One region of the Streptomyces sp. NPDC101191 genome, then DNA from elsewhere that is predicted to be linked to it. Evidence: riboswitches for the same ligand, from Rfam matches in the RefSeq annotation. Region 1 holds a riboswitch; the other holds the start of a gene.
What was found. Region 1 has a riboswitch for S-adenosylmethionine ahead of ACIRQF_RS24265 (aminotransferase class V-fold PLP-dependent enzyme). Riboswitches for the same ligand answer to the same signal wherever they lie in the genome.
Positions count from the first base shown of each region.

Region 2: it holds a riboswitch for S-adenosylmethionine, as region 1 does, so the genes downstream of both, thrC (threonine synthase) here and ACIRQF_RS24265 (aminotransferase class V-fold PLP-dependent enzyme) in region 1, are expected to answer to the same signal.

Region 1 covers NZ_JBIWOU010000006.1:262,523-276,947, forward strand. Annotated here, with positions in the region: gene ACIRQF_RS24230 (Ig-like domain-containing protein) at 1-1,248, shown strand, start outside; gene ACIRQF_RS24235 (hypothetical protein) at 1,268-1,669, opposite strand; gene ACIRQF_RS24240 (heme-copper oxidase subunit III) at 1,857-2,477, shown strand; gene ACIRQF_RS24245 (c-type cytochrome) at 2,550-3,359, shown strand; gene ACIRQF_RS24250 (Rieske 2Fe-2S domain-containing protein) at 3,356-4,408, shown strand; gene ACIRQF_RS24255 (cytochrome bc complex cytochrome b subunit) at 4,405-6,030, shown strand; gene trpD (anthranilate phosphoribosyltransferase) at 6,167-7,231, shown strand; SAM riboswitch class IV at 7,321-7,437, shown strand; gene ACIRQF_RS24265 (aminotransferase class V-fold PLP-dependent enzyme) at 7,619-9,028, shown strand; gene ACIRQF_RS24270 (Lrp/AsnC family transcriptional regulator) at 9,097-9,378, opposite strand; gene ACIRQF_RS24275 (rhomboid family intramembrane serine protease) at 9,375-10,118, opposite strand; gene ACIRQF_RS24280 (hypothetical protein) at 10,270-10,512, shown strand; gene ACIRQF_RS24285 (NYN domain-containing protein) at 10,558-11,922, shown strand; gene ACIRQF_RS24290 (NlpC/P60 family protein) at 12,178-13,206, shown strand; gene ACIRQF_RS24295 (NlpC/P60 family protein) at 13,420-14,425, shown strand, end outside.
Region 2 covers NZ_JBIWOU010000005.1:544,841-559,265, forward strand. Annotated here, with positions in the region: gene ACIRQF_RS22335 (LamG-like jellyroll fold domain-containing protein) at 1-845, shown strand, start outside; gene ACIRQF_RS22340 (VOC family protein) at 853-1,230, opposite strand; gene ACIRQF_RS22345 (deoxyxylulose-5-phosphate synthase) at 1,313-1,642, shown strand; gene ACIRQF_RS22350 (SRPBCC domain-containing protein) at 1,659-2,132, opposite strand; gene ACIRQF_RS22355 (hypothetical protein) at 2,350-4,026, shown strand; gene ACIRQF_RS22360 (hypothetical protein) at 4,016-5,653, shown strand; gene groL (chaperonin GroEL) at 5,837-7,459, opposite strand; gene ACIRQF_RS22370 (cold-shock protein) at 7,803-8,006, opposite strand; gene ACIRQF_RS22375 (MoaD/ThiS family protein) at 8,435-8,710, opposite strand; gene thrC (threonine synthase) at 8,734-10,044, opposite strand; SAM riboswitch class I at 10,038-10,230, opposite strand; gene ACIRQF_RS22385 (glucosyl-3-phosphoglycerate synthase) at 10,352-11,320, shown strand; gene ACIRQF_RS22390 (hypothetical protein) at 11,359-11,850, shown strand; gene ACIRQF_RS22395 (trehalose-6-phosphate synthase) at 11,999-13,375, shown strand; gene ACIRQF_RS22400 (immune inhibitor A domain-containing protein) at 13,544-14,425, shown strand, end outside.

The DNA of each region.
Region 1 (14,425 bases):
ACGCCGCGCATTCGGATAGTTCCGATCTGCACTCTTCTGGTCCTCACCGTCACCGCGGGCGCCACGGCGTGCGCGGGCGCCGGGGACCACCCGCTGACGGCGAGGCCCTACGACGCGGCGGACGAGGTCTCCTTCAACGCCCCCGCCGAGGGGAAGAAGGCGGATCCCGAGAAGCCGCTGGAGATCAGCGCCAAGGGCGACGACGGGCGCATCACCGATGTCACCGCCACCGACGAGTCGGGCCACCACCTGGCCGGCGAACTGACCGCGGACGGGCACAAGTGGCGCTCCACCGCCGCCCTGGCGGCCGGCGTCCGCTACACCGTCCGGGTGACCACCGAGGACGCCGACGGCGCCCCAGGAGCCCGTACGTTCACGTTCGAGACGGCCCCGGCCGACCGGGCCCTCACCGCCACCTTCGGCCCGGAGGCGGGCACGTACGGCGTCGGGCAGCCGATCACCGCCGAACTCAGCCTCCCGGTGAAGGACCGGGCGGCCCGGGCGGTCGTCGAACGGGCCCTCAAGGTCCGCTCCTCGCCCGCCGTCGAGGGCTCCTGGTACTGGGTGGACGACAAGAAACTGCACTTCCGTCCGAAGGAGTACTGGCCCGCGGGCGCCTCCGTCACCGTCACCGGCAACCTGGACGGCCTCAAGGTCGGCGACAAGCTCTACGGCGGCGCCTCCAAGCCGCTCAAGCTCACCATCGGCGACCGCGTGGAAGCGGTCGCGGACGCCGGCTCGCACTACATGACGGTGAGCAAGAACGGAGAAGTGATCAACACCATTCCGGTGACCACCGGAAAACCGGGCTTCTCCACCCGTAACGGGATCAAAGTGGTACTGGGCAAGGAGTACTTCGTCCGGATGCGAAGCACCACCGTCGGCATAGCCGAGGGCAGCTCGGAGTCGTACGACCTGCCCGTCTACTACGCCACACGGGTCACCTGGAGCGGTGAATACGTGCACGCCGCCCCCTGGTCCGTCGGCTCCCAGGGTGCCGCCAACGTCAGCCACGGCTGTGTCGGCATGTCGACCGAGAACGCGGCCTGGTTCTTCGGGGCCGTCCGCCCCGGTGACATCGTCCGCGTCGTCAACAGCCTGGGCGACACGATGGACACCTTCGGCAACGGCTTCGGCGACTGGAACCTGGACTGGGACAAGTGGCGCAAGGGCAGCGCCCTGGTGACGGACGGCGGGAACCCGACCGTCACCGAGGACGCCAAGGCCCGTCTGCGGCCCTCCATCTAGCCCGAGGGTGCCCGGGCCGCTAGGAGGCGATCGAGAGGCGCGAACGCAGCAGGGACGCCAGGGACGCCGCGAACTCCACCGGTTCCACCGGAAGGGTGATCGCGGCGTCCGCGCGGCTCCAGGTGGCCAGCCAGGCGTCCTGCGGGCGCCCGATCAGCAGCAGGACCGGCGGGCACCGGAAGACCTCGTCCTTGATCTGCCGGCCCACGCCCATGCCGCCGGCCGGCACCGCCTCGCCGTCGAGCACGCACACGTCGATGCCGCCCTCGTCCAGCGCCTCCAGGACCGCGGGCAGCGTCGCGCACTCGACGAACTCGACCGGGGGAACATCGGCGGCGGGCCTGCGCCCGGCCGCGAGGCGGACCTGCGCGCGGGTGTTCGCGTCGTCGCTGTAGACCAGGACCGTGGCGCTCGACTGCATCGTTCCTCCGTGAAGGTGGTCGGTCGTTGCGCGGATGCTACTCCGGTCCACACCCCGTCAACACCCGTTCAACACCTGTTCGAAGGGTGCCGGAACGCCTTCCGGATGGGCCGTTCGGGCTGGACACGCGCCCCGGACACTCCGAACGGCACCCCCCGGAGTGAGGGCGGGATAAGCGACCGACATAATGTCGGTCGTGGCGACAGTAACGACAGTAGATACCGGGCACGCGCACCCGTCGGTCAATCGACCGAACCTCACCAGCGTCGGAACCATCATCTGGTTGAGTTCCGAGCTGATGTTCTTCGCGGCCCTCTTCGCGATGTACTTCACCCTGCGATCCGTGATGGGCGCGGAGTTCTGGACGGAAAAGGCCGAGGCCTTGAACCTTCCGTTCTCCGCGACGAACACCACGATCCTGGTGCTCTCCTCCCTCACCTGCCAGCTCGGCGTCTTCGCCGCCGAGCGGGGCGACGTGAAGAAGCTCCGGACGTGGTTCATCATCACCTTCGTGATGGGCGCGATCTTCATCGGCGGCCAGGTCTTCGAGTACACCGAGCTGGTCAAGGTGGACGGCCTCTCGCTGTCCTCGGACCCGTACGGCACGGTGTTCTACCTGACCACCGGCTTCCACGGCCTGCACGTGACGGGCGGTCTCATCGCCTTCCTGCTGGTCCTCGGCCGGACGTACGCCGCCAAGAGGTTCACCCACGAGCAGGCAACCGCCGCCATCGTCGTGTCCTACTACTGGCACTTCGTCGATGTCGTCTGGATCGGCCTCTTCGCCACGATCTACTTGATCAAGTAATCGGGCTCCGCCTCCGGGCGGAGACACATCCAGCAAGCATCGACGCAGAAGATCCTGACACCGGGGTAATCCGTGAAAAAGCTCTCCGCACGACGACGCCATCCGCTGGCGGCGGTCGTCGTCCTACTCCTCGCGCTGGCGGCAACTGGGGGGCTGTACGCCGCGTTCGCGCCCGCGGGCACGGCGAAGGCCGATGAAACCGCCCAGTCCCTCGCCATCGAGGAGGGCCAGAAGCTCTACGCCGTCGGCTGTGCCAGCTGCCACGGAACCGGCGGTCAGGGCACCTCTGACGGCCCGTCCCTGGTAGGCGTGGGTTCGGCGGCCGTGGACTTCCAGGTCGGCACCGGCCGCATGCCGGCCCAGCAGCCCGGCGCCCAGGTCCCGAAGAAGAAGGTCATCTACTCGCAGGCTGAGATCGATCAGCTCGCGGCGTACGTGGCTTCTCTCGGTGCCGGCCCCATCACGCCGAAGGCAGGCCAGTACAGCCCTGAGGGCGCCGACATCGCCAAGGGTGGTGAGCTGTTCCGCTCCAACTGCGCCCAGTGCCACAACTTCACCGGTGAGGGCGGCGCTCTGACCTACGGCAAGTACGCCCCGTCCCTCGAGGGCGTGGACCCGAAGCACCTCTACGAGGCCATGCAGACGGGCCCGCAGAACATGCCGTCCTTCCCCGACACCACCATGCCGGAGAAGCAGAAGAAGGACATCATCGCCTACGTCCAGGCCGTGAACAGCGACAAGGCCGACAGCCCGGGTGGTCTCAAGCTCGGTGGCCTCGGCCCCGTCAGCGAGGGTCTGTTCGCGTGGATCTTCGGTCTGGGCGCGCTGATCGCAGTTGCCATCTGGGTCGCGGCCCACACCGCTAAGGCCAAGAAGTCATGAGTAGCCAAGAGAATCCAGAAGAGAACCTGCCGACCGAGCAGGCCACCGCGCACGGCGCGGTGAAGGTCGCCGACGACCCGTTCGCCGACCCGGGCCTCCCGCCCCACAAGCCGCGCATCCAGGACATCGACGAGCGGGCCGCTCGCCGGTCCGAGCGCGCGGTCGCGTTCATGTTCACGCTGTCGATGCTGGCCACGATCGGCTTCATCGCCTCGTACGTGATCTTCCCGGTCGACAAGATCGTGTACATCTGGCCCTTCGGCCGGGTGTCCGCGCTCAACTTCGCCCTGGGTCTGACCCTCGGCGCGGCCCTGTTCTTCATCGGCGCGGGCGCGGTCCACTGGGCCCGCACCCTGATGTCCGATGTCGAGGTCGCCGACGAGCGTCACCCGATGGAGGCGTCGCCGGAGGTCAAGGCGAAGGTCATGGCGGACTTCGCGGCCGGTGCCGCCGAGTCCGGCATGGGCCGTCGCAAGCTGATCCGCAACACGATGTTCGGTGCGCTGGCCCTGGTGCCGCTCTCCGGCGTGGTGCTCCTGCGTGACATGGGTCCGCTGCCCGAGAAGAAGCTGCGCTCCACCATGTGGGCCAAGGGCAAGCTGCTCATCAACATGAACACCAACGAGCCGCTGCGTCCCGAGGACGTCGCGGTCGGTTCGCTGACCTTCGCGAAGCCCGAGGGCCTCGAGGAGCACGACCACGACTTCCAGGTCGAGATCGCCAAGGCCGCCCTGATGATCGTCCGGATCCAGCCGGAGGACATCAAGGACAAGCGCGAGCTCGAGTGGTCGCACGACGGCATCGTCGCCTTCTCGAAGATCTGCACCCACGTCGGCTGCCCGATCTCCCTGTACGAGCAGCAGACGCACCACGTGCTCTGCCCGTGCCACCAGTCCACCTTCGACCTGTCCGACGGCGCCCGTGTCATCTTCGGCCCGGCCGGCCACGCCCTCCCGCAGCTGCGGATCGGCGTGAACGACAAGGGCTTCCTCGAGGCGCACGGCGACTTCGCAGAGCCCGTCGGTCCTGCCTTCTGGGAGCGCGGATGAGCACTGTGACCAATACGCAGAAGAAGGCGCCCGCCGGTGAGCGGGTCGCCGACTGGGCCGACGGCCGCCTGGGGATCTACACGCTGGCCAAGGCCAACATGCGGAAGATCTTCCCGGACCACTGGTCCTTCATGCTGGGCGAGGTCTGCCTCTACAGCTTCCTCATCATCATCCTGACGGGCGTCTACCTGACGCTGTTCTTCCACCCGTCGATGAACGAGGTGGAGTACGTCGGACCGTACGTCCCGCTCCAGGGACAGCTGATGTCCGAGGCGTTCAACTCGACCATGCACATCTCGTTCGAGGTGCGCGGTGGTCTGCTCATCCGGCAGATCCACCACTGGGCGGCGCTGATCTTCCTCGCCGGCATGTTCGTGCACATGATGCGCGTGTTCTTCACCGGCGCGTTCCGCAAGCCGCGTGAGATCAACTGGCTGTTCGGCTTCCTGCTGTTCTTCCTGGGCATGTTCACCGGCTTCACCGGTTACTCGCTCCCGGACGACCTGCTCTCCGGCACCGGTGTGCGCTTCATGCAGGGCGCGATCCTGTCCGTCCCGGTCGTCGGCACCTACCTGTCGATGTTCCTGTTCGGCGGCGAGTTCCCCGGCGGCGACTTCGTGGCCCGGTTCTACTCGGCGCACGTGCTGCTGCTCCCGGGCATCATGCTCGGCCTCGTGGTCGCGCACCTCATCCTGGTGTTCGTCCACAAGCACACGCAGTTCGAGGGCCCCGGCCGTACGAACAAGAACGTCGTCGGCATGCCGCTGCTGCCCGTGTACATGGCCAAGGCCGGAGGCTTCTTCTTCCTGGTCTTCGGTGTCATCGCGGTCGTCGCGGCCATCGCCTCGATCAACCCGATCTGGGCCATCGGCCCGTACCGCCCGGACCAGGTGTCCACCGGCGCCCAGCCCGACTGGTACATGGGCTTCGCCGAGGGTCTGATCCGTGTCATGCCGGGCTGGGAGATCAACCTGTGGGGCCACACGCTGGTCCTCGGCGTGATGATCCCGCTGGCGATCTTCCCGGCGGTGCTCGCCGCGATCGCGGTCTACCCGTTCATCGAGTCCTGGATCACCGGCGACAAGCGCGAGCACCACATCGCGCAGCGCCCGCGCAACGCTCCGACGCGCACCGCCTTCGGTGTCGCCTGGATCACCGCGTACATGATCATGCTCGTCGGTGGTGGAAACGACCTCTGGGCGACGCACTTCCACCTGTCGCTCAACTCGATCACCTGGTTCGTCCGGATCTTCTTCTTCCTCGGACCGGTCATCGCGTTCATCGCCACCAAGCGGATCTGCCTCGGCCTGCAGCGCCGGGACAAGGACAAGGTGCTGCACGGGCGCGAGTCCGGCATCATCAAGCGCCTGCCGCACGGTGAGTTCGTCGAGGTCCACCAGCCGCTCAGCCAGGGCGAGCTGTACAAGCTCACGGCGCACGAGCAGTACGCGCCGGCCGAGCTGCCGCCGACCGTCGACGAGAACGGCGTGGAGCGCAAGATCGGCCGTATGGAGAAGCTCCGGGTCAAGCTCAACAAGGGCTACTACGGCGACGACAACCAGGTCGCCAAGCCCACTTCCGAGGAGTACAAGGAGATCCAGAGCGGCCACGGCCACCACTGATCACCTCTGACCTCCTGAAGTAGGTCGCCACGGCGAGAGCCCCGTCCATTCGATGGACGGGGCTCTTTGCCGTTCCCGGAGATCGATAGGGTGGGAGGCAACCCTTGCAGTCCGTACGTACACCTCAGGAGCGACCATGAGCGCTGTGAACCCCGCTGGAGGCGACACCGCGGCGGGCCGCTCCTGGCCCGGCGTCCTGAACGCACTCCTCGGCCGGCAGGACCTCAGCAGCGAGGCCACCGCCTGGGCGATGGACACCATCATGAGCGGCGAGGCGACCGACGCGCAGATCGCCGGCTTCGCGGTCGCCCTGCGCGCCAAGGGCGAGACCGTCGAGGAGCTGACGGGTCTGGTCCGGGCGATGTACGCGCACGCCAACCTGATCGAGGTGCCCGGGCCGAGCGTGGACATCGTCGGCACCGGCGGCGACGGCGCCAAGACCGTCAACATCTCCACCATGTCCGCGATCGTCGTGGCCGGCACCGGCGCGAAGGTGGTGAAGCACGGCAACCGGGCCGCCTCCTCCGCCTCCGGGGCCTCCGACGTCCTGGAGAAGCTCGGCGTCAATCTGGAGCTGACGCCCCGGCGGGTGGTCGAGGTCGCCGAGGAGGCCGGCGTCACCTTCTGCTTCGCGGTGAAGTTCCACCCGGCGCTGCGGCACGTGGCCGCCGCCCGCGGCCAGCTCGGCGTGCGCACCGTCTTCAACTTCCTGGGCCCGCTCACCAACCCGGCCCGGGTCAGGGCCCAGGCGACCGGTGTGGCCGACGCCCGGATGGCCCCCATCATGGCGGGCGTGCTCGCCGAGCGCGGCTCCTCCGCCCTGGTCTTCCGCGGCGACGACGGCCTGGACGAGCTCACCACCACGGCCACCTCGACGGTCTGGGTGGTCCGGGACGGCACCGTCCGCGAGGAGCGCTTCGACCCGAGGGACGTCGGCATCGACCTGGTCCCGGTGGAGGCGCTGCGCGGCGCGGACGCCTCGTACAACGCGGACGTGGCCCGGCGGCTGCTCGCCGGTGAGACCGGACCGGTCCGGGACGCGGTGCTGCTCAACTCGGCGGCGGCGCTGACGGCCCTGGAGCCGGGCGAGGGCACCCTGGCGGAGCAGCTGCGGGCGGGCATGGCGAAGGCCGCCGAGGCCATCGACTCGGGCGCCGCACGGCGGGCCCTGGACCGGTGGGTGGCCGCCAGCAACGCCTGAGGGTCCGTGTGAACGCCGTATGGCGACCCCGTCCCGGATGCCGGGACGGGGTTGCGTCGTCGTGATCGACTGGCATAGGTTCTGTACCAGGTCATGAGTGACAGCGACAAAGCCCCGGCTGGCTGTCCGGCAACCCTCCGTCCGTGGCGGGGTGCCCCGGGTGAAGACCAGGCCGTACGAGCAGAAGCCTGCGGCAAGCGCGGACCCCTGCGCACAACCCTGGGGTCCTTGGTCCTCTAGGGAGCAGTGTCTCGTGAGCAAGCGAATGCGTTAGGGCCTCCGGCCCCCTTCTCCATCACCACCCGTACGCGGCACCCTTCTTCGCGCTGCCGTCGCGCGGGCCTCGTCACGCCATTTCGCGCCCCTTTTATGCCGGGAGATACCGTCATGTCCGCACGCCCGAACGCCGCCTCCGTCGCCACCGCCCCGTCCGCCGCCTCCGCCTCCGCCGACTCCGACCCCTGCTGCGACGCTCCGCTGCCGGTCCTCGGCCGGGACGTCACGGTCCCGCTGGTCACCGGCGGCGAGGTCACCTACGCGGCGCTCGACTACGCGGCCAGCGCGCCGGCCCTGCAGCGCGTGTGGGACGACGTCGCCGCGTACGCCCCCTACTACGGCAGCGTCCACCGCGGCGCCGGGTACCTCTCCCAGCTCTCCACCGACCTCTTCGAGAACAGCCGGACCACCGTCGCCGAGTTCCTCGACTGCCGCCCCGGTGACCAGGTCGTCTTCACCCGCTCCACCACCGACTCGCTCAACCTGCTCGCCCAGGTGATCCCCGCCGACTGCCAGGTCTTCGTCTTCGAGACCGAGCACCACGCCTCCCTGCTGCCCTGGCGGGACGCCCGGATCACCTATCTCGACGCGCCGCGCACGCCGCGGCAGGCCGTCGAGACCCTGGAGCGCGCGCTCGCCGACCGCGACCCCCACGGCCCCGCCCTGGTCTGCGTCACCGGCGCCTCGAACGTCACCGGCGAGCTCTGGCCGGTGCGCGAACTCGCCGCAGCAGCGCACGCGCACGGCGCGCGGATCGTTCTGGACGCCGCCCAGCTGGCGCCCCACCACCCGGTGTCCGTACGGGAGTTGGACGTCGACTGGGTCGCCTTCTCGGGTCACAAGCTGTACGCCCCGTTCGGCTCCGGCGTACTCGCGGGGCGCGCCGACTGGCTCCAGGACGCCGAGCCCTATCTCGCCGGCGGGGGAGCCTCCCGCACGGTGGCCCGCCGGGCCGACGGCGGTGTGGACGTGGAGTGGCACACCACCGCGGCCCGGCACGAGGCCGGCTCGCCCAACGTCATCGGCGTCTACGCCATCGCCTCCGCCTGCAAGGCGCTCACCGAGGCCGGCTTCGACTCGCTCGTCGCCCGCGAGCGGCACCTGATCGCCACGGTCCGCGAGGGCCTCGCCGAGGTGCCCGAGGTGCGGGTGCTCTCCCTCTTCGGTGACGACGCCGAGCGCGTCGGCGTCATCTCCTTCGTCGTGAACGGCTGGAACAGCTCCCACTTCGCCGCCGCGCTCTCCGCCGAGTACGGCATCGGGGTCCGCGACGGCCTGTTCTGCGCCCACCCGCTGGTGCGCACCCTGCTCGGCAGCGACCCGCAGGACCCGGGCGAGTGCGGCGCCCCCGAGGCGGCCCCCGGCGAGAGGTCCCTGAACGCGATCCGGGTGAGCTTCGGTGCCGGCACGCCCGACGAGCACGTGGAGCGCTTCGTCGGCGCGGTGAAGGAGCTGGTCCGCGAAGGCGCCCGCTGGAACTACCGCACCGAGGACGGCCGCTGCGTCCCGGACCGCGGCTGATCTGTCCCTCGTACGGGTGAAGCCGGCCTCCCGCGGGGGAGGCCGGCTTCACCGTGCGTGCGGTTGCCCTACGACTCCAGGCCGATGGCGAAGGCCGCGTCCAGCTCGTGCTGGGAGTAGGCGCGGAAGGCGACGTGCGTGTCGGTGCCCTCGACGCCCGGGATCTTGGAGATCCGGCCGGGGATGATGTCGGCCAGGTCGTCGTGGCGCCCCACCCGGACCATGGCGATCAGGTCGTAGGTGCCGGTGACCGAGAAGACCTCGCTGACCGAGTCGATCGCGGCGATCGCCTCGGCGATCTCGGGGATCCGGTCCACGCTGGTCTTGATGAGCACGATCGCGGTGATCACGGCTGGCTTTCTCCCTCGGTGGCCGCGGCTGGTGGTTTCACTCTATCCGGCCGTCTGTAGCGCGCCCACGCGTAGAGGAACCCGATGCCGAACCCGACCACGTGCGCCAGATACGCCACCCCCGGCCCCGATCCCGCCGAGCGCGCCGCCAGCCACTGGAGTGCGAACCAGAAGATCAGCACGATCCAGGCCGGGAAGCGCAGCGGCAGGAAGAAGAGGAACGGGAACAGGCTGGTCACCCGGGAGCGCGGGAAGAGGTAGAGGAAGGCCCCGAGCACCCCGGAGATCGCGCCCGACGCCCCGACCAGGGTCTGCTCGGCGTCCACCTGGTCGAAGTGCGCCGCCGCGTACCCGAGCAGCGCGAGGGAGCCGCAGCCCAGATAGAACAGGCAGAAGCCGGCGGCTCCCATCCGTTCCTCGGCCATCGCCCCGAAGACGTACAGGAACAGCATGTTCCCGAGCAGATGCAGCCAGCTGCCGTGCACGAAGAGGGCGGTCAGGGGGGTGAGCAGGGCCCGCGGTTCGCCCTGCGCGAGGTCCGCCGGGATCACGCCCCAGCGCTGGAAGTACGCGCTCTGCGCCGCGAGCAGGGTGTCCCCGGTGCCGTAACCGGGGTTGAGCCCCGACACCGGGCCGGCGGCGAACAGCAGCACGCAGGCGGCGATGAGTCCGTAGGTCACGGTCGGCCCGTTCCGGGCGCCCCGCCAGGCGCCGAGGGCCACGCCCCGCCAGTCGATCATGGACAGATCATGGCGTACCGGGCCCCACCTGGACAGAGCGCCTCGCCGTGACACGGGAGACCCGGGAGGCCGTAGGGTTGCGGGCAGTACTCCCGCAGTTCGACGGCGCACCGCGGGCCCGTTAAGCCTCGTACGGAAAGAGGACGGCACGATGACGACGGTTCCCCTGCCGACCGCCGAGACCCGCTGGCGCTGCACTCTCTGCGGCAACCTGACCCGCTTCGACGTGACCCGCTCGTCCAAGGTCGTGGAGTACGTCCATCTGGACCTCGCCGGAGAGCCCAAGGTGGAGGAGCGCGAGGTGGTCAGTGAGACCATCGAGTCGGTCCGCTGTCGCTGGTGCAACGCGGTGGATCAGATCGAGTTGGTGGACAGGCCCGGCGCCGCTTCCTGAGAAGCGGCCCCACGAGGGCGACGACAGGGAGAGGGGTGACGGATCGTGGAGCAGCCCGCGCACGGTGATCAGCCGGCGGGTCCGGCGGACGACCCCGCCGAGGCGCTCGACCGGCCCCTGCCCGAAGCCGTCCGCCGGAAGGTCGTCGCGCTGGTCGCGGACGCCTTCGGCGGCCTGGCCGTCTCCGAGCTGCCGGCCCCGCTGCGGCAGTACGCCCGCTTCACCGCCTCCCGTCGGGCCAAGTTCGCCGGGAACGCGATGGCGGCCGCCCTGGAGGGTGATCCGCTGTTCCGCCAGCGGATCGGCGAACGGTTCAAGGAGTCCCAGCCCGAGCTCGCCGGCGCCGTCGAGACCGGCACCGCACCCGGCGCCGCCGACCCCGTCGACGTCGCCGCGGCCGCCTACGTGCTGCGCCCGGCCGGCTGGGGCAAGCTCGTGGCCGCCGCCGGCGAGGAGGCGCAGCGCGCCGACGCCGAGCGCGCCGACGAGGCGAGCCGGCGCGAGCTGGAGCGCCTGCGCGAGGAGGTCGCGGGCGCGAAGGAACGCGCCAGGGCCGAGACCGAGCAGCTGCGGCACGACCTGGAGGCCGCCCGCAAGGAAGCGGAATCGCTTCACCGGAAGCTGCGCAGCGCCCAGAGCGACGTCAAGCGCGGCGAGGCGGCGCTGCGGCGCGTCCAGGCCGACATCGACGCCGCGAAGGCCGAGGCCGCCGCGCAGGTGTCGGCCGCCGAGAGCGAGACCCGGCGGCTCAAGTCCCGGCTCGGCGAGGTGGAGGCCGCCCTGGAGGCCAGCCGGCGGGCCGCCCGCGAGGGCCGCTCCGTGGAGGACATGCGCCTGCGGCTGCTCCTGGACACGGTGCTGGACGCCGCGCAGGGGCTGCGTCGCGAACTCGCCCTGCCCCCGGTCTCGATGCACCCGGCGGACACCGTGGATGCGGTGGAGCCCGGCCGGATGTCGCCGAAGGACATCGCGGCCCGCGCCCTGTCGGAGACCGACCCGGCGCTCCTGGACCAGCTGCTCGAACTGCCCCAGGCGCATCTGGTGGTCGACGGCTACAACGTCACCAAGACCGGCTATCCGACGATGCCGTTGGAGAAGCAGCGGCTGCGGCTGCTCGGCGGTCTCTCCGCGCTCGCGGCCCGCTCCGGCGCGGAGATCACCTGTGTCTTCGACGGGGCCGAGCTGGCGGCGCCGGTGCTCCTGGCCCCGCCGCGCGGCGTGCGGGTGCTGTTCTCCAAGCCCGGGGTCACCGCCGACGAGTTGATCCGTCAGCTGGTGCGGGCGGAGCCGCCGGGGCGTCCGGTGGTCGTGGTCTCCACCGACCGCGAGGTGGCCGACGGGGTCGCCAAGTCCGGTGCGCGGCCCGTCGCGTCCGCCTTGTTGCTGAAGCGCCTTTCGCGTCTCTCGTGACATCTCGTCACGCACATCCCGATTGCCCGTTTTCTGGTCCGCAGAGGGTCAAGTGGCCACTACTGCCCGTGGGGTGCACGTAAATAATGTGTTGAGTGAGCGAGATTTTGGCCCTCGGGATTTGAACTGATCACAAGATGGTCACTAGGGTCGGGGCTCGAACCTTCGCGCGGTTGATCATCCATCGGGGATATCAGCGTGGGTCCCGCCTGCCGTCGCCCGGTCGGCGGCTCGAGGAAGAAGGAGCTCGCCCCCGTGGCGTCCCACCGTCGTCCCAAGCAGCCGAGCCGCACCCGTGTGACCGTGCTCACCGCGACCGCCGCAGCCGCCGTCGCGCTCACCGCCCAGACCGGTGCCCAGGCGGCACCGAAGCCGAAGATCGACGAGGTCAAGTCGAAGGTCGACAAGCTGCACCACGAGGCCGAGGAGGCCACGGAGCAGTACAACCTCGCCGAGGAGCGCCGCGAGAAGCTCCAGAAGGAGATCGGCGCCCTTCAGGACAAGGTGGCCCGCGGCCAGCAGGAGCTCAACACCCTGCGCGGGCAGATCGGTTCGGTCGCCACCGCGCAGTACCGCTCCGGCGGCATCGACCCCGCGCTCCAGCTCTTCCTCTCCTCCGACCCGGACACCTACCTCGACAAGGCGTCCGCGATCGACCAGCTCGGCGCCAAGCAGGCCGACGTCCTGCAGTCCATCCAGGCCAAGCAGCGCACCCTCGCCCAGGAGCGGGCCGAGGCGACGACGAAGCTCGCCGACCTGGAAGACGTCCGCAAGACGCTCGCCGAGAAGAAGAAGAAGTTCCAGGGCAAGCTCGCCGACGCCCAGAAGCTGCTCAACACGCTGACGGCCGCCGAGCGCGCCAAGATGCAGCAGGACGAGCAGCGCGCCAGCCGCGCCGCCGGCGACCGCGTCGACCTCGGCAACGAGGTGCCCGCCTCGCAGCGCGGCGCCGCCGCCCTCAACGCCGCCGCCACCCAGCTCGGCAAGCCGTACGTCTCCGGCGCCGAGGGCCCCAACTCCTACGACTGCTCGGGCCTGACCCAGTGGTCGTACCGCCAGGCCGGCGTCCGCATCAGCCGCACCACGTACACCCAGCAGAACGACGGCGTGAAGATCGGCCGCAGCCAGCTCAAGCCGGGCGACCTGGTCTTCTTCAACGGCCTTTCGCACGTTGCCCTGTACGCGGGCAACAACACCATCCTGCACGCCCCGAAGCCGGGCGCGGTGGTCCGCTACGAGTCCATGGACTACATGGGCACCTTCCAGTTCGGCGTCCGCATCTGACGCGACGCGAACCGCCCGGCACCCACGGGCACCCCGCGAACCGCCCTCCGAACGGGTGGTTCGCAGGATCGCGAACTGACCTGACGCCCCGCCGGTGACCTTGTGGTCTCCGGCGGGGCGTCACTTTGTGTGCCCGGCGCCTTCGTTGGACGCGGAGTGATCAGCGGCTACTGTCTGCCGCGCCAGTCCGTCGAACCGAACGGAGCGCGATCCGTGGCGTCCCACCGACGACCCGCCAGGGTCACCGTCCTCACCGCAGCCGCGGCCACCGCGGCCACGGCCCTCGGTGCCGTCCCCGCGCACGCCGACCCCGGTGACGCGGCCCAGCGCACGCTGACGACGCGGTCCACCGTCGACCGCCTCTTCGAGGAGGCCGAGCGGGCCACCGAGAGCTACAACCGGGCCGACGAGAAGGCCGACCGGCTGCGCCGGACGGTCTCCCTGGCGCAGGACAGCCTCGCCCGCGGCCAGGAGCGGATCAACCGCATGCGTGGCGCGCTCGGTTCGGTGGCCGGCGCCCAGTACCGCTCCGGCGGCATCGACCCGGCCCTCGCCCTGCTGCTCTCCTCGGACCCCGACAGCTATCTCGACCGGGCCTCCGTCCTCGACCGGGCCGCCGCCCGCCAGGGGGCCGCCCTCGGTGAGCTCCAGCGCGAACTGCGCGAACGTGCCCAGGAGCGCGCCGAGGCGGGCCGCACGCTCGCCGAACTGGAGCGCAGCCGGGCCGAGGTGGCCCGCCACAAGCGCACCGTCGAGGGCAAGCTCGCCGAGGCCCGCCGACTGCTCGCCTCGCTCACCGCCGAGGAGCGGGCCGGCTTCGACCGCGCCTCCCGCTCCGGCCGCGAGGCCCTCGGCGAGGAGCTGCCGCCGCTCGGCGACCTCGGCCCCTCACGCGCCGCCGCCGCGGTGATCGCCGCGCGCAGCGCCATCGGCCGGCCCTACGTGTGGGGCGCCACCGGGCCGTCCGCGTTCGACTGCTCGGGCCTCATGGTCTGGTCGTACCGTCAGGCCGGCATCGCGCTGCCCCGGACCTCCCAGGCCCAGCGCAACGCCGGGCGCCGGATCCCGCTCTCCCAGGCGCAGCCGGGCGACCTCGTCACCTACCGTGGCGACGCCAGCCACGTGGCGATCTACGCCGGCAACGGCCAGGTCATCCACGCCCCCTATCCGGGCGCGCGGGTCCGCTACGACCCGGTGAACATGATGTCCCACGTGACCG
Region 2 (14,425 bases), on a different contig from region 1:
GCCGGATCCGCGCCAAGACCGGCTACAAGCACCGTTGGAACGGCGCCCTCGGCGACGTCCGCGTGTACGACCGGCTCGTGGTGCCGGCCGAGGTGTCCGAGCTCGCGCGTCGCAAGCCGAAGCTCCTCGGCCACTGGTCGTTCAGCACCGAGGCCGACGGTGCCACGCCCGAGCAGAACGGCGGCGCGCCGCTGAAGCTCACGCCCGGCGCGACGATCTACCGGAACACGAACGACAGCTGCATTCCCGACATCGATCCCGACTGCACCTACCAGCGGCCGCCGCTCGTCGGCGAGGGCAACCTGCGGCTGGACGGCGACACCGGTTACGCGGCCACCGACGGCCCCGTCGTGGACACCGGCGACAGCTTCACCATCGGCGTCCGCGTCCGGATCGCCGACGAGGACGCCACACGACCGATGACCGTGCTCTCCCAGGCTGGTGAGCACACCGACGCATTCAAGCTGCGCTACGAGCCGACGACGTACTCGTGGCAGCTGATCGTGCCCGAGCGGGACGAGGCGGGCGCGCCGGAGAGGGTCGTCGCACGGGCCGAAATGCCCTCCGGCAGCAGCGGATGGGGAATCCATCTCGCCGTGGTCTACGACGACGCCACCGACACGCTGACGCTCTACACCGACAGCTACACCGATGCCGGAGCGACCGTCCACCTGCCCAACGGCTGGAAGAGCACCGGCGCCCTCACGGTGGGCCGCGGCCGGACCGCCGACGGCTGGGGCGAGTACGTCAAGGGCGACGTCGACGAGCTTCAGGCCTACCAGGGTGCCCTGAAGGACGTCCTGGGCATGGGCTGGGAGACCGACCCCTGCCTCTGCACGGACTGATCCGTCATCACCCCGCCTCTGCCCGCGGGCGCCGCGGTACCAGGCAGAAGGGGTGGCCGGCCGGGTCCGTGAGGACGAGGAAGCGCTCCGGGTCCGGCTGGTGGGCCGGCCGGGCGGCGCCGAGGGCCAGGAGGCGGGCCTCCGCCTCCGCCAGGTCGTCGACGTCGAAGTCCAGGTGGAGCTGCTGGGGTTGCTCCTGGCCGGGCCAGCGCGGCGGAACGTAGTCCGTCACGCGCTGGAAGCCGAGGAGGAGGCCGCCCTCGCGCTGCACCCCGGCGAACTCCTCGTGGTTCCTGGGGTGGAGGGGCAGGCCGGTCGCCCGGTGGTAGAAGTCGGCGAGCGCCGGCGGGTCGGCGCAGTCGAGGGTGATCGCGGAGAGCTCCATGGCCTCACCCTAGGCACGACCCCTCCCCCGCCGGGCCGGAATTCACCGCGACCGCGGGCGCGCGAGCACCTAACCTGGCCGCATGGGCCATGGGAAGACCTCGTACGTGTGTCTGCCGTGCCGCGCCTCGTACAAGCAGCCGTACGACGCATGGCGCGAGCGGCGCTGTCCGCGCTGCGCGCGGGTGATGATCCATGCCGGGTCGGCGTTCGCGCCGCCGCCGCGCCGGGACCGGAACGCCTGGCGGGCGCTGTCCGTCGTGCTGAACGCGGGGATCGGTTTCCACAAGTCCTGCTGCGGCGGCCCGGGTTACCGGCCGCGCACCCTCGCCGAGGTGAAGGCCCGCATGGCGTACGCCCGCCGTACCGGCGAGCCCGCCGCCCGGGCCCTCCTGCGGTACGACCTGCCCTGACGGCCGGGTCCGGGCGTCACGCCATGAGGCGCAGGTGGGCCGCTAGGCGGTCGTACTGCTCGCGGATCCCCGTCTCCATCCCCGCCGCCAGCGCCTGGTCGCGGATCTCCGTCGTCGGCCAGAAGGACGTGCTGGTCAGGGCGGTGCCGCCGTCAGGGGTGGCGTCGAAGGAGAGGATCACGCGGACCGGGTCGGCGTCCGGCATCTGCTCGAAGATCTCCGTGTAGACGAGGCGCTCGGCCGGGACGATGTCCTCGTACGTGCCGGAGAAGACGATCTCCTGGCCCTCCGGGGTCCGCTGGCCCCAGCGCCACGCGCCGCCCGGGCGCAGATCGATGTCGCAGACGGACATGGTCAGGGAGGCGAGGCCGTACCAGGCGCGGACGTGCTCGGGGCGCGTCCACGCCTCCCACACGCGCCGCACGGGGGCGTCGAAGGTGCGGGTGACGACCAGCTCGCGGTCCGCCGGTGTGGTGAGCAGCGTGATCATGACGTACTCCGCCTCCCGCTTCCGTTCCGGGACTCCGGGCCGGGGGATTGCGTTCCGGGCTCTCTCCCCAGCATCGCCCCTCCGTCTGTCGCTCGCAGGACTCCCGCCTACCCGGCAATCCAGTGAACATGTTCAATCCCCAGGCGATATCGTGCGTACCACGCGGCCCGCACGCCTCTCGTGCACCGCCTTTTCTGACCTGTGGGGGGTCCCTTTCATGCGCACCACGCGCACACGTCCGCACGCCCTCGTGCGTGCGGCCACCGTCTTCGCCCTGGCGGCAGGCGTGGCCCTGCCCGCCGTCGTCACGGCTCCGGCCGCGTACGCGGCGACCGTCAGCCAGACCACCACCCTGGACGACGGCCGGCTGACCGTCGGCCTGCCCGGCGACGCCCTGTGGGTGAAGGTGAGCGTCCTCGCCTCCGCCGCCCCGGACGCCGCCGTCCTCGCCTCGACGGACGAGCTCGGCCTGACGGCCTACTCCGCCTGGACCACCGAAGCGCCGATCCGGCTCCCCGAGGGCACCGCCCTCGGGGACTACCCGCTCGCCGTCGAGTACCGGCTGCCCGGCGGCACCGTGCAGCGCTGGACCGGCGGCACCTTCGCCTACCGGCTGCACACCGGGGTCGCCGCCGCCTCCTTCGACCGCACGACCACCAGCTACGACCGCCGGGACGTCGTCCTGTCCGGCAGGGCCACCACCTGGAACCCGGCCACGGGCACGACCACCCCGGCCGCCGAGGGCACCTCGGTCAAGGTCACGCTGAACCTGAGCGACGCCTTCTCCAGAACCCAGACCCGGACCACCACGGTCGCCACCGCGGCGGACGGCACCTTCTCGCTGCCCTTCACCGCGGACGACGAGATCACCGGCGGCAAGGCCGAGGTCGTGTCCGCCGCCGCCGACACCGACCCCGTGGCACCGCGCGGCATCCCCGCCGTGGGTGTGGAGAAGCTGAAGTACCGGATCACCTCGGACTCGGGCAGGTTCCGTGTCTCCGCCGGAACGGACGTCAACGTCCAGGGCCGCGTGGAGCGCCTGACCGAGGCCGGCTGGCAGGGCTTCGCCGGCGTCCCGGTCGTCACCACCGGCGCCGAGCCGTACCCGTACACCAAGGCGCTCGCCCCGCTCGGCGGCGGCGACACGGCGGCGGACGGCTCCTTCGCCTACCCGGCCCGGGTCCAGTACACGACGGGCAAGCTGTACACGCTGCCGAAGCCGTCGGTCTACTTCGCCCGCGAGATGACCCACCTGTACGACGTCGCGGACATCGCGGTGCCGCAGCAGTTCACGTACAGCAGCGCCACGACCACCCTGAACGAGTACGGCTGGGTGAAGGCGCGGGGGCGTCTCGGCGCCGGCAGCACGTACTGCGACACCAAGCCCGACTGGGTCGCGCTGCAGGTCTCCCTGGACAACGGGCGCACCTGGCGCACCATGAAGTCCGGCTACGTCGACACCGGCTGCTGGTACGACCTCGGCGCCTGGGGCTACGTCAACGCCGTCTACCGGATCTACCACCCGGAGAGCGACCGCTACGTCGCCAAGAACACCGCGAACATCCGCCTGTCCCGCATCCCCACCCGGATCGTCAACGTCACCTACAGCCCCTCGCGGCCGCAGGTCAACGGCAAGATGACCGTCAAGGGTGTGGTGCAGCAGCAGGTGAACGGGGTCTGGAAGGCCCTGCCGGGCGCGCGGCTGACGCTGTACGTCAAGCCCAAGGGCGACCCGAGCTGGTACTGGGCCGCCAAGAACATCGCCACCGGCTCCAACGGCGCCTTCAGCGTCACCACCACCACCTACGGCGACGGCACCTGGGGCCTGGGCACGCAGCCCCGCACCGGCTACTTCTACAGCGAGTCGAGGAACTTCTATGTCGATGCGCGCTGACCTCCGGCTCTCCGCCGTCTCCCTCGTCACGGCGCTCGTCCTGGGCGCCGGCGCGGCCCCGGCCCTCGCCGAGGAGCCGGCCCCGACCGTCGGCGTCGGACGGGCCGTGACCGTCGACACCCAGCGCGGCACCTTCCGGGTGACCGCGTGGACCGACGCACCGCAGGCCACCGTCACCTCGGTGTCCGCCAAGGTCCGGCAGGGCGACACCGTCCTCGCCGACCTGCCCTCGCTCGTCGAGAACCCTTCGAGCCGGGGCACGTTCGCCCTGCCGGAGGAGTCGGCGCTCAAGCTCACCGAGGACGGCGGCACCATCCCGGCACTCGGCCGGTACGCGATCGACGTGACGGCCACCGACTCGCTCGGCAACACCGTCACGCGGGCGAACGCGGGCACCCTCGACTTCACCCTGCGGCCGGTCCTGACCAGCTTCGACGTCGGCGTCTCCACCTGGGCCGACCGCAACATCCACCCGCAGGGCACCCTGGTCGGCATCCAGCCCGGATCCCTCGACCAGGTGCCGCTGCCCGGCCGCTCGGTGTCGTTCCGGCTCGGCTGGGACGAGACCGCGATCGGGACCGCCGTGACCGACGCCACCGGCGCCTTCACCGCCGCTCCGATCCCGCTGACCACGCGCTACGCCTGGTACCGGGCCGAGTTCAGCGAGAACGGCGACGAGGTGCACGGCCTCGGGGCGCGCACCGACGACGCCGACGTGCGGACCAGGAGGATGGCCCTCACCGCCACCGCCGACAAGACGCTCGCGGTGAACGGCGAGACCGTCACCGTCACCGGCCGGGTCACCGACCCGGCGGACGGCTCCCCGGTCGCCGACGAGCCGCTGGAGGCGCTGCTGGGCGGCGGGGTTCCGCTGGCCGTACGCACCGACGCGGAGGGCCGGTTCACCGCGCGGCTCGTCGCCGCTCCGGGCCCGGACCACACCGGATGGAGCGTCAGGGGCACCGGCGTGTTCCAGGAGGGGCTGTACGCGAACGGTGCGCTCGCCATGCCGAAGGACACCCGCACGAACCTCGTCGCCTACCGGCTCGACAGCAACGGGCGGCTCACGGCGTGGGGCCAGTTCCGCTCCCCGTACGAGACGTGGGCGGGCTACATGACCGACCAGACGGTGCTCCTGGAGCAGTCCCCGGACGGGCTGACCGGCTGGAAGAAGGTCGCCTCGACCCCGATCACCACCGATGTGCGGCGGTCGTTCGCCGTCGGCGTGGCCACCAGGGGCGGCTGGTTCCGGCTGCACAGCCTCGGCTCGTCGATGTACGCGGAGTCCGTGAGCCGGACCTTCCAGGTGGCCCGGACCTCCACCCGGGTGCTGTCGGTGGACGCCACGCCGGAGCCCGTCCGCAAGGGCGCCGAGATCACGGTGACGGCCACGGTGCAGCACGACCAGGCGGGCTGGAAGCCGCTGGCCGGCCAGCAGGTGCAGCTGCGCTTCGCCGCGTGGGGCTCCCAGACCTGGAAGACCGTCGCCTGGGGCCGCACCTCGGCCACGGGCAGGGCGAGCCTGAAGGCGCGGACCTCGGTGGACGGGACGTACACCGTCGTCTACGTCGGTGACGCCTCGCACTTCGACTCCACCGGCCGGGGCGACTACGTCGACGTGCGCTGACGCCCGGCCCCCGGGCCGGATCCGGGGGGGCGACGTGCGCCGGCCCCCGGCCCCCGGCCCGCGGCCCCCGGCCCCCGGCCCCCGGCCCCCGGCCCGGATCCGGGGCACACGACTGAAGGGCGGCACCCCCACGGGGTGCCGCCCTTCGGCGTTCAGCGATGAACCGCCGATCCTCTACGAGGATCAGAAGTCCATGTCACCGCCCGGCATGCCGCCGCCGGCCGGCGCCGCGGCCTTCTCCGGCTTGTCGGCGATGACGGCCTCGGTGGTGAGGAACAGGGCCGCGATGGAGGCGGCGTTCTGCAGCGCGGAGCGCGTCACCTTGGCCGGGTCGAGGATGCCCTCGGCGATCATGTCGACGTACTCACCGGTCGCGGCGTTCAGACCGTGACCGACGGGGAGGTTGCGCACCTTCTCCACGACGACGCCACCCTCGAGACCACCGTTGACGGCGATCTGCTTGAGCGGGGCCTCCAGGGCCAGCTTGACGGCGTTGGCACCGGTGGCCTCGTCGCCGTCCAGCTCCAGCTTCTCGAAGACCGCGGAGGCCTGCAGCAGGGCCACGCCACCACCGGCGACGATGCCCTCCTCGACGGCCGCCTTCGCGTTGCGAACGGCGTCCTCGATGCGGTGCTTGCGCTCCTTGAGCTCGACCTCGGTCGCGGCACCGGCCTTGATGACGGCGACGCCACCGGCGAGCTTCGCCAGGCGCTCCTGGAGCTTCTCGCGGTCGTAGTCCGAGTCGGAGTTCTCGATCTCGGCGCGGATCTGGTTCACGCGACCGGCGACCTGCTCGCTGTCACCGGCACCGTCGACGATGGTGGTCTCGTCCTTGGTGATGACGACCTTGCGGGCGCGGCCCAGCAGGTCCAGGCCGGCGTTCTCGAGCTTGAGACCGACCTCCTCGGAGATGACCGTGCCGCCGGTGAGGATGGCGATGTCGTTCAGCATGGCCTTGCGGCGGTCGCCGAAGCCCGGGGCCTTGACGGCGACGGACTTGAAGGTGCCACGGATCTTGTTGACGACCAGGGTCGACAGGGCCTCGCCCTCGACGTCCTCGGCGATGATCAGCAGCGGCTTGCCCGACTGCATGACCTTCTCGAGGAGCGGGAGCAGGTCCTTCACCGAGGAGACCTTGGAGTTGACGATGAGGATGTACGGGTCCTCGAGCGCGGCCTCCATGCGCTCCATGTCGGTCGCGAAGTACGCCGAGATGTAGCCCTTGTCGAAGCGCATACCCTCGGTGAGCTCCAGCTCCAGACCGAAGGTCTGGGACTCCTCGACGGTGATGACGCCTTCCTTGCCGACCTTGTCCATCGCCTCGGCGATGAGCTCGCCGATCTGGGTGTCGGCGGCGGAGATGGAGGCGGTGGAGGCGATCTGCTCCTTCGTCTCGACCTCCTTCGCCTGGTCGAGCAGCGCACCGGAGACGGCCTCGACGGCCTTCTCGATGCCGCGCTTGAGGGCCATCGGGTTGGCGCCGGCGGCGACGTTGCGCAGGCCCTCACGGACCAGCGCCTGGGCGAGAACGGTGGCGGTGGTCGTACCGTCGCCGGCGACGTCGTCCGTCTTCTTGGCGACTTCCTTGACCAGCTCGGCGCCGATCTTCTCGTACGGGTCCTCGAGCTCGATCTCCTTGGCGATGGAGACACCATCGTTGGTGATCGTGGGGGCGCCCCACTTCTTCTCGAGGACGACGTTGCGACCCTTGGGGCCGAGGGTGACCTTGACGGCGTCAGCGAGCTGGTTCATGCCGCGCTCGAGACCGCGCCGGGCCTCCTCGTCGAACGCGATGATCTTGGCCATGTGAAGTGGTCCTCCCGGACATGGGGTGGATAACGCTCCTGGACCTGGCCGACGCCCGCGACGGACGGTCCCGCGCTCCTCGTGGTTCCTTGCCCCACTCGGTCGGCGACCTCGTCTGCCCGATCCTCGTAGCACTCTCACCTTCAGAGTGCTAACGCCAATGATTAGCACTCGACCCATGCGAGTGCAAGCGACTCAGGTGGATCCGCCGCCCTCGACCCATCTCTCGGCGCACGCGCGGCGCACGCGCGGGCGCACCTGTCCGGACACGCGCGAGGGGTCCGCATCCCAGTGGGATGCGGACCCCTCGACGGAAGTGCGTCGGTGGCCGATCGCGCCGCGCTCAGACGGCGAGCTTGACCATGTCCGCCTGCGGACCCTTCTGGCCCTGCGAGATCTCGAACTCGACCCGCTGACCCTCTTCGAGGGTGCGGTACCCGTCCATCTGGATCGCGCTGTAGTGGACGAAAACATCCGCACCACCGTCGACCGCGATGAAGCCGTAGCCCTTCTCCGCGTTGAACCACTTGACGGTGCCCTGAGCCATGCCTAACTCCCCTATTACTGGCCCTTGCGCGGGGCCGCACTTCGCGGACCCGGGTCAGACCCTGCGCCGGAACGCGTCGACCGCGGCTGAATGTATCTGCCCAACTGCCCTCTGCAACAGGTCAATCGGACGAGAATTCTGGGCACGGTGGAAAGGGGAATTGGGGAGAATCCCCGGAATTCCGGGGCAAGTCGGGCCCGGCAAAACGCGCAGAAGGTACACAAGGCGCGGGCACTTTGGCTGCTTCTTGTCGCGCGGAGACGCATTCTCATATGCGCCTGGCATGAGCAGCGGAGGGGACTTCCCCAACTCTACCGCGCTCAACCATACAGAATTACCCCTTCCGCTTCTTCTGGCGGAAGGGGCAATTCAGGTATTGCGGATACCCGTGAGTACGGCCCTGCGGCCGCCGGCACGGTGCGCGACGGTCAGCCGCCGGCGACGGCCGGGATGATGGAGACGCCCGCGCCGTCCGGCGTCGCGGTCTCCAGGCCCTGCTCGAAGCGCACGTCGTCGTCGTTCACGTACACGTTGACGAAGCGGCGCAGCTTGCCCTGGTCGTCCAGGACGCGGGCCGCGATGCCCGTGTGGTTCTTCTCCAGGTCGGCGATGACCTCGGCGAGGGTCCCGCCCTCGGCGGGCACCTCGGACTGCCCGCCGGTGTAGGTGCGGAGGATGGTGGGGATGCGGACGTTCACGGCCATGGCTGTCTTCGTACCTCTCGGTTTCAGTGGGCCAGGCCCGCGTCGCGGAACGCGTCCAGGCTCGGGCGGATCGTGGCGGTCGCCTGCGAGGTCTCGGCCACGGCGTCCAGGGTCTTGAGGCCGTCGCCGGTGTTGAGGACCACCGTCGTCAGCGTGGGGTCGATCAGACCGTTCTCGACGAGCTTCCTCGTCACGCCGACGGTCACGCCGCCCGCGGTCTCGGCGAAGATGCCCTCGGTGCGGGCGAGGATCTTGATGGCGTCGACGACCTGCTCGTCGTTCACGTCCTCCACGGCACCGCCGGTGCGGCGGGCGATGTCGAGCACGTAGGGGCCGTCGGCCGGGTTGCCGATCGCCAGCGACTTGGCGATGGTGTTCGGCTTCTGCGGGCGGACCACGTCGTGACCGGCCTTGAAGGCGGCGGAGACCGGGGAGCAGCCCTCGGCCTGGGCGCCGAAGATCTTGTACGGCTTGTCCTCGACCAGGCCCAGCTTGATGAGCTCCTGCAGACCCTTGTCGATCTTCGTGAGCTGCGAGCCGGAGGCGATCGGGATGACGAGCTGGTCCGGGATGACCCAGCCGAGCTGCTCGCAGATCTCGTACGCGAGCGTCTTCGAGCCCTCGCCGTAGTACGGGCGGAGGTTGACGTTCACGAAGCCCCAGCCCTCGCCGAGCGGGTCGCCGATGAGCTCCGAGCAGAAGCGGTTGACGTCGTCGTAGTTGCCCTCGATGGCCACCAGGTCGCCGCCGTAGACACCGGCCATGACGACCTTGCCCTGCTCCAGGTCGTGCGGGATGAACACGCAGGAGCGGAAGCCGGCCCGGGCGGCGGCGGCGCCGACGGCGCCGGCCAGGTTGCCGGTGGACGAGCAGGACAGGGTGGTGAAGCCGAAGGCGCGGGCGGCCTCGATGGCCTGCGCGACGACCCGGTCCTTGAAGGAGTGGGTCGGGTTGCCGGAGTCGTCCTTGACGAAGAGCCTGCCGGGCTCGACGCCGATCTCGCGGGCGAGGTTGTCGGCCTGGACGAGCTTGGTCCACCCGGGGTTCAGGTTGGGCTTCTCGGCGACGTCGGCCGGGACGGGCAGCAGCGGGGCGTAGCGCCAGATGTTGGCGGGGCCGGCCTCGATCTGCTTGCGCAGGGCCTCGGGGTCACCGGTGGGCAGGTCGTAGGCGACCTCGAGCGGACCGAAACAGAGCTCACAGGCAAAGATCGGGCCGAGCGGGAAGGATTCACCGCATTCGCGACAGGAGAGTCCGGAAGCGGGACCGAGATCGACGGTGGTTCCGGGTGCGACGGTCTGTACAGCCATGGAGGCGAGGCCCTTTCTCCTCATCTTCCTCATGACGCATTTCGCCATGAGACGGATTTGGCACCTTCCCTAGCCGGGAGCCTCGCGCTGAAAGCTGCGCCCGTCAGGACTCCACCTGGGGTGGTGACCGTGAGACGGGTGGGCGAGTAACCGACTGGAGGGTTGCCGGGGCTTCAACGGGCCGTTTCCCTCTGCCCCTCTGGATGAGCGGTATTCGATTGTGAGACGCGGTCGGCACCCCGACATGCATCGGGCATCCGCGTTGTTCAAGACTGTAACCGAAGGCTTCCGAGGTGGAGACGGTCGTCCGATCCGCGAGATGGAGATCACGTTGCTGGAAGAAGTGGAGCGCTGGCTGACCCGGCGGTCCTGGTCCGTGGCCGACCGTCCGCTGGAGCGGATCCTCGCCGCCAAGCGGGGGACGAAGGTCAGCGTCGTCCTGCCCGCGCTGAACGAGGAGGCGACGGTCGGCGCGATCGTCTCCGTCATCCGCCACGAGCTGATGACCCCGGCGGTGCCGCTGGTGGACGAGCTGGTGGTGATCGACTCGGGCTCGACCGACCGTACGGCGGAGGTGGCCGCGGCGGCCGGCGCGCGGGTGGTGGCGCGCGACGAGATCCTGCCCCGCATACCGGCGGTGCCGGGCAAGGGCGAAGTCCTGTGGCGGTCACTGATGGTGACGAGCGGGGACGTCGTCTGCTTCGTGGACGCGGACCTGCGGGACTTCTCGGCGGACTTCGTCACCGGGATCGTGGGGCCGCTGCTCACCGATCCGGACGTCGACTTCGTGAAGGCCATGTACGACCGCCCGCTCGGCGCCGAGTTCGACGGGCTCACCTCGGGGAGGCCCCCCGGCCAGGGCGGCCGCGTGACGGAGCTGGTGGCCCGGCCGCTGCTCAATCTGCACTGGCCGCGGCTCGCCGGATTCGTCCAGCCGCTGGGCGGCGAGTACGCGGCCCGCCGCTCGCTGCTGGAGCGGCTCCCCTTCCCGGTCGGTTACGGAGTGGAGCTGGGCCTCCTCGTGGACGCGCTGCACACGGTCGGCCTGGACGCGCTCGCCCAGGTGGACGTGGGGGTGCGCAAGCACCGGCACCAGGACGGCCTGGCGCTCGGCCGGATGGCGGCGGCGATCTACCGGACGGCCCAGCTGCGCCTGTCACGGGGGCACCTGGTGCGGCCGCGGCTCACGCAGTTCGAGCGCGGCGAGGACGGCTTCACGCCGCACACGTACGCGGTGGACACGGAGGAGCGGCCCCCGATGGTGGAGATCGCGGAGTACGCGGAGCGCCGCGTGGCGTAACACCGGATAATGATCATTTCTGACTAGATTTCCGTTTCATGCGGTTCAGACCTGAAACGGGAATCCTGTTGGCGACGCTCGGCATGGCGGCCGGAGCGCTGACGCTCACCGGGGCCGCCGCGGCCGCCGCCGTCCCGGGCGGGGCCGTCCCGGGCGGGGCCGCGTGGGCCCCGCGGGCCGCCCATGAGACCACGCACGCGGGTGACGCCCTGGCCGGGAACCCGGCCGCCGTCGGCTCCGCGACACCCGGCCGGCCCGGCCCCGCCCCGGACCCGAAGCCGTCCCCGTCGGCCCCGTCCGTACCCCCGTCCTCGCAGCGCGCCCCGGCCGCCCCGAACAGCGGCCCGCACGCCGGTCCGCACGCCGGTCCGAATGCCGGTCCGAACGGCGACGGCCAAGGTGGGGTGACGGCGCATACGGGCGAGCGCGTGTGGCTGCTCGGCGGGCTGGGGCTCGCGCTGGCGGCGACGGGCGTGGTGGCCAGGGCGGCGATCAGGAGCCGCACGGAGAGCAGCCGCACGGAGCCCTGACCGGCGACCGCGCCCCGGGCGCGCCGACCCGCGCGCCGCACCAGGCCCTGATCCGGCCCCACCCGCCCCCGCCGGGCCCGTCTGGCGCGAATCCGTACGTCTCGAATCCGCACGTTTGAGCGTTTACCGGACGGGCTAGGTTCGCCATATGGCTTCTGTCCTCGTGGCATCGAACCGCGGCCCGGTCTCCTACACCGTGCGTGACGACGGCGCCCTGGAGACCCGGCGGGGCGGCGGCGGGCTCGTCTCGGGTCTCAGCGCCGTCGCGTCGGAGGGCGCTGCGGAGGACGGGCTCTGGGTGTGCGCGGCCCTGAGCGACGCCGACCGCGAGGCGGTGCGGCGCGGGGTGGCCGAGCCGGGCGTCCGGATGCTGGACATCGACCCGGAGGTGTACGCCGACGCGTACAACGGCATCGCGAACTCGGTGCTGTGGTTCCTCCACCACCATCTGTACGACATCCCGCGCGAGCCCGTCTTCGACGCGGCCTTCCGCCGCCGCTGGGAGTCGTACCGCGCCTACAACCGCGCCTTCGCCGAGGCCCTCGCCGAAGCGGCCGACGAGGGCGCGGCGGTGCTCGTGCAGGACTACCACCTGGCGCTGGTGCCCGGGCAGCTGCGGACGCTGCGCCCCGACCTGCGGATCGCACACTTCACGCACACGCCGTGGGCCTCGCCGCAGTACCTGGGGATGCTCCCGGACGACGTGCACCACGAGCTGGTCGAGGGCATGCTCGGCGCCGACGAGGTCGGCTTCCACACCCGGGCCTGGGCGTCCGCCTTCCTCGCCGACCCGCTGGTCGAGCGGGCCGCCGACGCCACGCGCGTCGCGGTGCACCCGCTCGGCGTGGACGCCGAGGAGCTGCGCGCGCTCGCCCACCGCCCCGAGGTCGACGAACGCCTCGCGGCACTGCGGGCCGAGGTCGGCGACCGGAAGACGATCGTCCGCGTCGACCGCACCGAGCTGTCCAAGAACATCCTGCGCGGCCTGCTCGCCTACCGGGAGCTGCTGACCACCCGCCCCGAGTGGCGCGGCCGGGTCGTCCACCTCGCCTCCGCCTACCCCTCCCGGCAGGACCTGGAGGTCTACCGCGCGTACACGGCCTCGGTGGGCGAGCTCGCGGAGCGGATCAACGAGGAGTTCGGCACGCCGGACTGGCGGCCCGTCCTGGTCTCCGTCCAGGACGACTTCACCCGCTCCCTCGCCGCGTACCGGATGGCCGACGTCGCCCTGGTCAACCCGGTGCGCGACGGCATGAACCTGGTCGCCAAGGAGATCCCGGTGGTCTCCGACGCGGGCTGCGCCCTGGTGCTGTCCCGGGAGGCGGGCGCGTACGAGGAGCTGCGCGCCGACGCCCTCACCGTGAACCCGTACGACGTGACGGGCACCGCCGAGGCGCTGCACGAGGCCCTCTCGATGCCGGCCCCGGAACGCGCCGACCGCACGAAGCGCCTCGCGGCGGCGGCGACGGCACTCCCGCCCCAGCGCTGGTTCCTGGACCAGCTGGAAGCACTGCGGGCCCTCTGACGGAAGATCTACCGGATAGACCCCTCCTCGCGGGCGGGTCTTTCGTGCCAGACTCTGCGCCGATCGTTCCCCCAGGCGATCCGTTCACCCACAACGGAACCATGCGCACCATGCGTCCTACGCATGCGAGCGAAGGGATCGCACCACGTGAAAAAGATTGTCGTGGGCATGACTATCGGGTCGGCGCTCACCGCACTCCTCGCCGCCGGCCTCACCCCGGCCGCCGCGCAGGAATCCCGGGACGGCGGCACCGGCGCCACCACGGCGCCCCGCGCGGACAACCGCCCCGGACCGCTCACCAAGCAGCGCAGCGAGCTGCGCGAGAAGGCGATCGACCTGGTCGCCAAGGGCAAGGCGAAGGCGAACGCCCGCGGCGTCGTCGAGGTCGCGCCCGGCAAGTTCGCCGAGACGACGACCACGACCGCCGTACGCCAGGAGAAGATCCTCACGATCCTCTCCGAGTTCGGCGACCAGAGCCTCGGCAAGTACGGCAGCGTCCCCGGCCCGCTGCACAACCGGATCCCGCAGCCGGACCGGACCCTGGACAACTCCAACGCCTGGACCGCCGACTTCTCGAAGGCCCACTACGAGGACCTGTTCAACGGCTCCGGCGAGTCGATGCGGACCTTCTACGAGAAACTGTCGGGCGGCCGCTACTCGGTGAGCAACACCGTCGAGGACTGGGTCAAGGTCCCGTACAACGCCTCCCGGTACGGCGACAACGCCGTCGAGGACACCGGCGGCTCCTGGGCCTTCGTCCAGGACACCGGCGACGCCTGGTGGAACGCGCAGCTCGCGGCGGGCAAGAGCCCGGCCGAGATCGACGCCTACCTCGCCCAGTTCGACGTCTGGGACCGCAACGACTGGGACCACGACGGGAACTTCGACGAGCCCGACGGCTACATCGACCACTTCCAGGCCGTCCACGCCGGCATGGGCGAGGACGCGGGCGGCGGCGCCCAGGGCGAGGACGCCATCTGGTCGCACCGCTGGTACGTCAACGGCGACGACTTCGGCCTCACCGGCCCGGACGTCTCCGGCACGCAGAAC